2 regions of the Agaribacter flavus genome follow, and region 2 is predicted to be linked to the other one. Evidence: predicted binding sites of a transcription regulator. Region 2 holds the regulator's gene; the other holds the start of a gene.
The links. Region 2 encodes ArgR, which controls arginine synthesis, uptake and breakdown. Its sites were predicted from a motif close to ANTGAATANNTATTCANT; they were not measured.
Positions count from the first base shown of each region.

Region 1: a site for ArgR is predicted at 1,971-1,988, ahead of ACFOHL_RS15225 (aspartate aminotransferase family protein). Genes of this name have one in related genera too.

Region 1 covers NZ_JBHRSW010000043.1:29,046-33,482, forward strand. The annotation lists gene trpS (tryptophan--tRNA ligase) at 1-57, shown strand, start outside; gene ACFOHL_RS15215 (anthranilate synthase component II) at 61-639, shown strand; gene ACFOHL_RS15220 (HDOD domain-containing protein) at 643-1,833, shown strand; gene ACFOHL_RS15225 (aspartate aminotransferase family protein) at 2,156-3,361, shown strand; gene astA (arginine N-succinyltransferase) at 3,388-4,431, shown strand.
Region 2 covers NZ_JBHRSW010000006.1:292,961-297,397, reverse strand. The annotation lists gene ACFOHL_RS05605 (penicillin-binding protein activator) at 1-590, opposite strand, end outside; gene rsmI (16S rRNA (cytidine(1402)-2'-O)-methyltransferase) at 741-1,574, shown strand; gene argR (transcriptional regulator ArgR) at 1,582-2,046, opposite strand; gene ACFOHL_RS05590 (helix-turn-helix domain-containing protein) at 2,423-2,683, opposite strand; gene mdh (malate dehydrogenase) at 3,217-4,155, shown strand; gene trxC (thioredoxin TrxC) at 4,278-4,437, shown strand, end outside.

The DNA.
Region 1 (4,437 bases), on a different contig from region 2:
GCGTCCGATACATTAGCTAAGGTTTATGCTGCACTAGGGTTTGTAGGTAAGGTCTGATCATTGATCGTCATTATTGATAACTATGATTCTTTTACTTACAACTTAGTTAGGTATTTTGAAGAACTTGGTCAAAAAGTTGAAGTACACAAGAATGACGCAATCAGTGTTGAGTGTTTGCACAATATCGATTTTAGTCATCTCGTTATTTCTCCAGGGCCGTGTTCGCCAAACGAAGCCGGGCTGAGCCTAGCCATAATACAAGCGTTTTGGGGAAAAATTCCTATGCTTGGAGTATGTTTAGGCCATCAAGCCATTGCCCAGTATGCTGGTGCCAGCATAGTGCGAGCGGCTGAAATTAGGCATGGCAAAATATCAACGATTTCTATTGCAGAGCAGTCAACACTATTCAAAGATTGTAAGCGCCAGTTTAATGCCACGCGCTATCACTCATTAATTGTTGACCCGAGTACTTTGCCAACTAGTTTTAACATTACCGCGTGGTGCAGTGATTTTAAGCATAGGGAAATCATGGCTATAGAGGACAGTATAAACAAAGTTTATGGCGTTCAGTTTCACCCTGAATCATTGCTCACTGAGCATGGCCATACCATACTAAATAACTTTATTTTATCTGGGTAGTAGATGAAACAGAGCGTATCACAACTTGCAAGTGCCTTTAATGACCGTTTTCTTCAACTATTGATCTCTCTGGATGAGGCCATTGTCCTCTCAGGTAAAAAAACAGCCCAAATGAAAATCTTTGAAGATTCTGAACAGCAAGATGCTCGACGCGAACTGTTAATGGTTGAGGAAATAGCCAATAGAAAACGAGAAATTGAAGCTGACGCGGAAATGACTCACCACCTTAAAATTGAAGCCCAGTTCCATCAAAGGCTTTTAGTTGATATCGAAGAGCGCCTGCAAGACACCGATAACATCCTCTCGTCAATTTTAAATGTCAATGAGCATTTAGGGAAGCTACTCGACGTTTTATACACAGAGGCCTGCACGCTATCTAAGTTAGTCGACCATATCGATGCGCTTCCCTGGTTACAGCGCGCAATATTACAATTTGTTAAACAACCTAAATATCGACGAGTAGACGCCAAAGGACACGCAGTAATCATTAGCACTACGAAAGCCGCTTTGAGTTTCATCGGTATTGAAAGCTTAAGGCAGCTCGTGCCAGTTTTGGTATCCAAACACGTCATGCCGCCAAATTCAGAATTTACCCCTGATCTACAAAGACATCTTTGGCTATACACCATTGGTACCGGAAATGTAGCACGTGAATTATCAAAGGAGTTTGGTGTTAAACCACACTTGGGATTTAATCTCGGCTTGTTAGCATCAATCGGACATTCTGTAGTTGCAACAATTTACCTCAAGGCTTTCGATATTCAGCTCAGAGAGGAAATTATTGATGCAAAAAACAACAACAATCATGTATTAGCGCAATCTATTGCCAAACTCACACCTTCACACAAATACATTCGGAGTTTGTGGAAAATGCACGCTGCCAAAGTTGCTTATTCTATTATCGCAGCGTTGAAACTCCGATGGTTGAATATCACACCCGGTGTGGCGGGTATCGCCAGTATCAAAGAAATTTCTTACAAGTATGTTGAAAAGCACAACCTTCATCCATTGGCGAAACTTCTATTCAAATCTGCCGGTTATATGCAGTTTAAACTTATGCAAAAAAACCAACTGATGTCGAAGGAGGCATCCATGTTATATTTGCGAAACTTTGGCATCGCCGCATCTGATCTCAGCAACTTGCGCAATGTCAATCTAACAGGTTTAGAACTCAAGATCGCTCAAAACGCATAGCAAAAAGGAATTTTTTTAAATTTTTTTCAGCATGTTTATTCGCTACGCCAATTCCTCTTATTTAGTGTTTTAATAACCAGCAAGACAAAGGTCTCATATCACTCAAGCTAGAGACAAATATAAGAACAAAAGAGCGTCATGCATAATTATGCATGCATTATGCAGATAACTGCATAACCCTTATTTTTACTGGCTATGAACAATGTTTATAGTGAGGACGAATGCTAATTTTTCTGGCATACTGCGCCTATTCAATGATTCCAAAAATACATTTTCCATGTTTTTTGTGTAGCAAATTTTTTTTAAAAGAGGCCATATCAATATGCAAGTGACCAGAGATACCTTTAATGATGTAATGGTGCCCAACTACAACCCAGCTGCAATGGTACCAGTGCGCGGTGAAGGATCGCGAGTATGGGATCAAGACGGTCGTGAATACATTGATTTTGCGGGTGGTATCGCCGTAAATGTGCTCGGTCACTGCCATCCTAAACTTGTTAGTGCTTTACACGAACAAAGCAACAAAATTTGGCACTTAAGCAATATTTTTACTAACGAGCCAGCACTTCGCCTCGCAACAAAATTAAGCAGCGCGACCTTTGCAGATAAGGTCTATTTTGCCAACTCGGGCGCCGAAGCAAACGAAGCTGCGCTCAAACTTGCAAGGCGCTTTGCTCTTGATAACTTCGGCGAGAATAAGAACGAGATTATTGCTTTTAAACAAGGTTTTCACGGCAGAACGTTTTTTACGGTCACAGTAGGCGGACAAGCAGCCTATTCAGATGGTTTTGGCCCTAAACCTGGCGGTGTCGTTCATGCAGAATACGGCAACTTAGAGATGTTAGCATCGCTTATGTCTGAAAAAACCTGCGCAGTGATGATGGAGCCTATGCAAGGTGAAGGCGGTATCATTGTTCCCGATGAAGATTTTGTCAGTGGTGTTCGCGCTTTATGCGACAAACACCAAGCTCTACTAGTTTTTGATGAAGTGCAATCAGGTATGGGACGCACAGGTGCCCTTTTTGAATACATGAATATTGGCGTAGTGCCAGACATCCTAACTTCCGCTAAATCGCTGGGTGGCGGGTTTCCCATAGGCGCAATGTTGACTACCAACAAGATTGCTGCGTCTTTAGTACCCGGTTCACATGGCAGTACATATGGTGGAAACCCTTTGGCCTGCGCTGTAGCAGAAGCGGCCTTTGATATCATCAATTCCCAAGAAATATTCGAAGGCGTAAGGAAAAAAGAAAGCCTGTTTCGACAAAAACTTGAAGAGATAAACAGTAAGTACCATGTTTTTTCAGAGATTCGAGGCAAAGGAATGTTGTTGGGTGCGGCATTATCGCCAGAATACCAAGGACGTGCTCGCGACTTCATGCTAGCGGCAAACCAACAAGATTTAATGTGTTTGATCGCAGGCGCAAATGTGGTGCGCTTCGCGCCCTCGCTCATCATTCCTGACGAAGACATTGTCGAGGGTTTGGCTAGATTCGAACGTGGTATCGCTACACTGTTATCTAAGTAGTTTTATCAGAGTTACAGGTTGGTATTATGCTTATTGTTCGCCCCATCGAAGAACGAGACTACCCTGCTTTGTATGATATCGCAGTGGAGTCAGGTGTTGGCTTTACGTCTTTACCGGTAAACGAAGCCCTGCTCAAACAAAAAATTGAGCGCGCGCAAGAGGCCTTCAAAGCACAGATTACGCATCCGGGTAACGAGAGCTATCTATTTGTCTTGGAGGATACTGATACCGGTGAAGTACTGGGCACTTCTGGTATAGAAGCCTCTGTAGGTATGAACGATGCTTTTTACCACTATCACCTTGGAAAAGTAGTGCATGCCTCAAGAGAACTCGGTATCCACAACACAGTGGAAATACTCACTTTTTGCAACGACTACACTGGGGTCAGCGAACTCTGTAGCTTGTTTTTAAGGGAAAAAGCTCGTAAAGGGCTTACTGGTCGACTGTTGTCTAAATTTAGATTTTTGTTCATGGCAGAACATGATCAGCGTTTTTCTAATACTGTTATTGCGGAAATGCGCGGTGTATCTGACGAACAAGGCAAGTCGCCTTTTTGGGAGTGGCTAGAAGCGCATTTTTTCTCTATGGATTTCCCGACTGCAGACTACCTCACAGGTATTGGCAAAAAGGTGTTTATTGCTGAATTAATGCCTAAATATCCGATATATGTGAACTTACTGTCTAAAGAAGCGCAAGCCTGTATTGGCCAAGTCCATGAAAAAACAAAACCTGCACTGCGTTTGTTAGAACAAGAAGGCTTTCGCTGCCGAGGATATGTAGACATTTTTGATGCGGGTCCCACGGTAGAAGCAGACATCCATAACTTGACTACTGTTCAAAACGCTCAGCACTCATCCGTTAAAATATCAAACACCGAAATGACTGCTGACAGCATGGAAAACCGTCTAGTAATTAATAATAAAGTATCGGGTTTTAGAGCCTGTATTGTCCCTATTCAAAATAGTTTACATACTTTTGACGAGCTGCCCATACCCGCGGAATACGCCGATGCACTGCAGGTCGAAAACGGTGATTCAATCTATCATGCGCCCTGCCCTAAACGCAGATAACTCAGT
Region 2 (4,437 bases):
GCTTGCCATAACAGGCTTACTCGGTGAGTACTGAGTATCGACGGGCTTGAGATATTGCGGGCAAGCATTTCAATGCTTTCGTTATATTGCCCAGCAAGCACTTGTTTTACCGCATTAGCTAACGCTAGGCGACTTGTATAACTATCGGTGAGCGAGTAATTGGCATGACTTAGGTCTTTTGCATTCGCTAACCAAGTATCGGCATAATCGAGCTTTTGAGCGGAAGACGTATCTTTTGGCTTGTCCAAAATTTCTTTAAGTAAGCATTCACTTCGCAGTAATTCTAATTCAGCTAATTGTTTATTTGATAGCTGAGTATTATACAAGTGAAAAACAATCGTGTTACTGTCGTCACAATTGTTGTCTAGTTGCAGCTCAAAAGCATAGTGCAACAGAGCTTCAACTGTACTTTGTTTGTTTTTAGTCTTTTCGTAACGATCCGTAATTTCTTCGATTGGGCTGCGCGTGACTTCTTGTTGTTGTGTAGCTTGTTTTTTGACAACTGGGGACGGTGCTTGTTTCGGTGTACCGCCACAAGCACTCATAATAATGCTAATTACACATGCAAGCAGTAGACGATGAATACGCAATTAATGCCCCTATATCTTTACTGAAATCAAATCGAAACCCTAGTTTACCTGCAAGCTAAAAAAATACCAGCTACGGCTACAGAAACTGATCGAAAGACTGTGTAAACTATTGATCATCCAAACTCGTCCATATTTATTTTTAGGTTGTCTATGTCTGCAGGAAGTCTATTCATTGTGCCCACTCCAATTGGTAATTTGTCAGACATGACACCAAGAGCAATTGAGGTCTTAGCATCCGTTGATCTCATTGCAGCCGAAGATACGCGTCATTCAGGCAAACTACTGCAGCATTTTGAAATTAAGACAAATGCAATTAGTTTGCATGCACACAACGAGAGTGCGCGAAGCGAGTATATTGTTGATAAGTTACTTGAGGGCTTAAATGTTGCGCTCATATCAGATGCAGGCACACCACTAATTAGTGACCCAGGTTTCGAGCTTGTTAATCGGTGTCGAGAAAAGGGAGTGATGGTGTCAGCGCTACCGGGTGCATGCGCACTCACTACCGCCCTGTCTGCTTGTGGTTTACCTACTGATAAGTTTACGTTTTCAGGGTTTTTGCCAGTAAAAATACAAGCGCGGGAATCGTCGCTCTTACAGGCAATAGACTCTGCCCATACTCATGTATTTTACGAATCACCCAAGCGTATTCTCGATACCTTGACGTCAATTGAAAAGCATCGACCCGAGGCGCAAGTGGTGATTGCTAAGGAGCTGAGTAAGACATTTGAAACTTATCAAAAGGGCGCAGCTACTGATTTAATTAAGTGGTTAAGTGCTGAACAAGCAAGGCAAAAAGGCGAGTTTGTCTTAATTGTATATCAGGCAAAGGAAAAAGTGCCTGACGCACTACCCGATGAGGCAAAAAAACTATTGGGCTTACTGTTGCCTTTGCTACCACCGAAAAAAGCAGCTACAGTGGTGGCGGAGCAGTATTCTTTAAATAAGAAGCAAGTGTATCAGCACAGTATCAGCATAAGATAAACAGCCTCTAGACATTGTCAAACAGGGTCTGCACGCGTAGCCGTAAATCTTCTATATGTTCGATATTGGCAGGGGCAATGAATATTGTATCGTCACCGGCGATAGTGCCCAGTACACCATCTGCTTGACTGAGCGAATCGAGTAGTCTAGCGATGAGTTGCGCCGCACCGGGACTTGTCCTGATAATTACCATCACATTGTTGTGTACGACGTCTAAAACTAATTGTTTTAGGGGGCTTTTTGCCGTTGGCATGGCTAATTCTGGTGGCAAGCAATAGACCATATCTCCCCGGGCATCACGGGTTCTTACCGCACCGAATTTACTTAACATACGCGATACTTTTGATTGGCTAATATTATCAAATCCAAGCCCTTTCAAAGCATTGACAATGTCACCCTGTGAGCCGTAACTTTCAGAGTTGAGGAGCTCTTTAAATGCTTTGACCAGTTCGTCCTGTTTGCTTACAGCCATTTGCTACGCTTAGTTCTTGTCGTGAAAAGTTTAGGGTAATGCATTCTGCCTGATGGTTGTGGAATAAGCAATTAGGACTTAGCTGAGATTTTCTGCAACATAAAGAGTTACAAGTCGGTTAAAAGTCTCCACCATCACTTACGTTCCCTTGTGCTAAGTCTTGTTGTGATTTTTATGCCCCTAGTAAGGGAAGGTGCTTGAGTTTATGATATTGAAGAGCAATGTAAACACACGCTTTAATTTCTGTTTCAGGCAAAGGCATTGATCTTCCTTGTATCTCGGCTCGATGTTATGCCTATTAAATAGGCAAATCAAAAGTGGCCTTCTCTGCAGCATCAACTCTTAATACAAGCGGTAGCGAGCAGCTTGATTTTTTTTAAGCCGCGTGTTCACTTTCTACTTCCCAGCCTGGGAACACGAGTACCGCTGGGTGACATGTTAAAGCGCGAGCCAGAGATTTTGCGCGCTCTACCCCTAAGTTGATACGATCATTTTCTATTGCTAATATCGTTGAATGAGGAATGCCTGTCATTTTAGCTAAATCATTTTGGCTTAGCTCCTGAAGCTCGCGAATGATACGGACTGATTCGCCGCTAGGAATAGAGACTCGTTTTTTAGCTTTTTGAAAATCTATCATTATGATCTCCTACGATAATCATGGGGTGTAAGCCCTACCACTTGGACATACATCGCTCCGTTTTCAGCAGAGTAAATAACTCGATATTGCTGATTTAAACGAGAAGAGCGAAATCCTTTCCAATTTCCAGAAAGTGCTTCATCTTTGAAACCTTTAATAAAGCGCAATCCAGAAGGGTGAGATATGATCACAATATCCGTCCGTTTTTCATAGCACTTTTGAGTTTCTAGAGGCGCTTTCGAAAGTTGCTTATCCAATCGTTTATGTTCGAATATCTCTCACATACTCAAGAGTATATATACCTAATATAGTATGCCAATCTAAATGGCGACATAACTTTCCACTGATTGGTAATCGTACTTATAGCATACCCCGCGTGTTAACGTCCCAGTGATCAACGAGAGCGACTTAATTGTAAAGTACGGCACCGCACTGACATCAAAAACAATAACACGCTAGAATGATTGAGATTTAAGCTTATTTATATTACTCTCTCGCTCGAAAAATATTGCCCTATAATCAGGAGACATAACATGAAAGTAGCCGTATTAGGCGCGGCCGGTGGTATCGGTCAGGCATTATCATTATTGCTAAAAACTCAACTTCCTGCCGGTTCTGAATTGTCATTGTATGACGTAGCGCCAGTAGTTCCAGGAGTTGCTGTTGATTTGAGCCACATCCCCACTGACGTAACGGTTAAGGGCTTTGGAAAAGACGACTTGGCAGATGCCTTGACAGCTTGTGATATCGTGTTAATTCCTGCTGGTGTTCCTCGTAAACCTGGAATGGATCGTTCTGATTTGTTCAATATCAATGCGGGTATCGTGAAAAATCTCGTTGATGCTTGTGCTGACAATTGCCCAAGCGCATGCATTGGCATCATTACCAATCCTGTGAACACAACAGTTGCTATCGCTGCTGAAGCCTTAAAGGCAAAAGGTGTTTACGACAAAAACAAACTATTTGGTGTGACGACGCTAGATGTTATTCGTTCAGAAACTTTTATTGCTGAGCTAAAAGGCAAGAGTACATCCGAGATCCACGTTCCCGTTATTGGTGGTCATTCTGGTACTACTATCTTGCCTTTGCTTTCTCAGGTTGAAGGCGTGTCTTTTACGGATGAAGAAGTCGCAGAACTCACTCCTCGTATCCAAAATGCAGGTACAGAAGTTGTTCAAGCAAAAGCCGGTGGAGGCTCTGCCACACTCTCTATGGGGCAGGCTGCTGCTAGATTCTGTTTGTCACTGGTTAAGGCGCTTCAAGGTGAAGAAGTGGTCGAATATACTTATGTACAAGTTGATGGCTCTGAAGACGCAGCGTTTTTCGCACATCCAGTAAAACTTGGCAAAAACGGTGTCGAAGAAATTTTGCCTTATGGTGAATTAAGTGCATTTGAACAAAAAGCAAAAGAAGACATGCTAGAAGGTTTACGCGGCGACATTCAGCTTGGTGTGGATTTCGTAAAAGGCTAAGCTATAGCAATATATAAAAAAGGCGCATTACGCGCCTTTTTTGTTGGCTTTTATTCAGATGAGAAATTAAATGCTGAACATGCAGGTCTTTTGTTGAAACTATCGATATTTTAAGGGTAAGTATGCATATAGTGTGCAGTAAATGTGGTGCAATTAACCGGATACCAGAAGACAAGTCTCATGTGCATGCCGGATGTGGGAAGTGTAAAGCTGAGATATACGAAGCGAAGCCTGTTGACTTAACTGACCAAAGCTTTTATCGCTATGTCGAAAAGAATGATT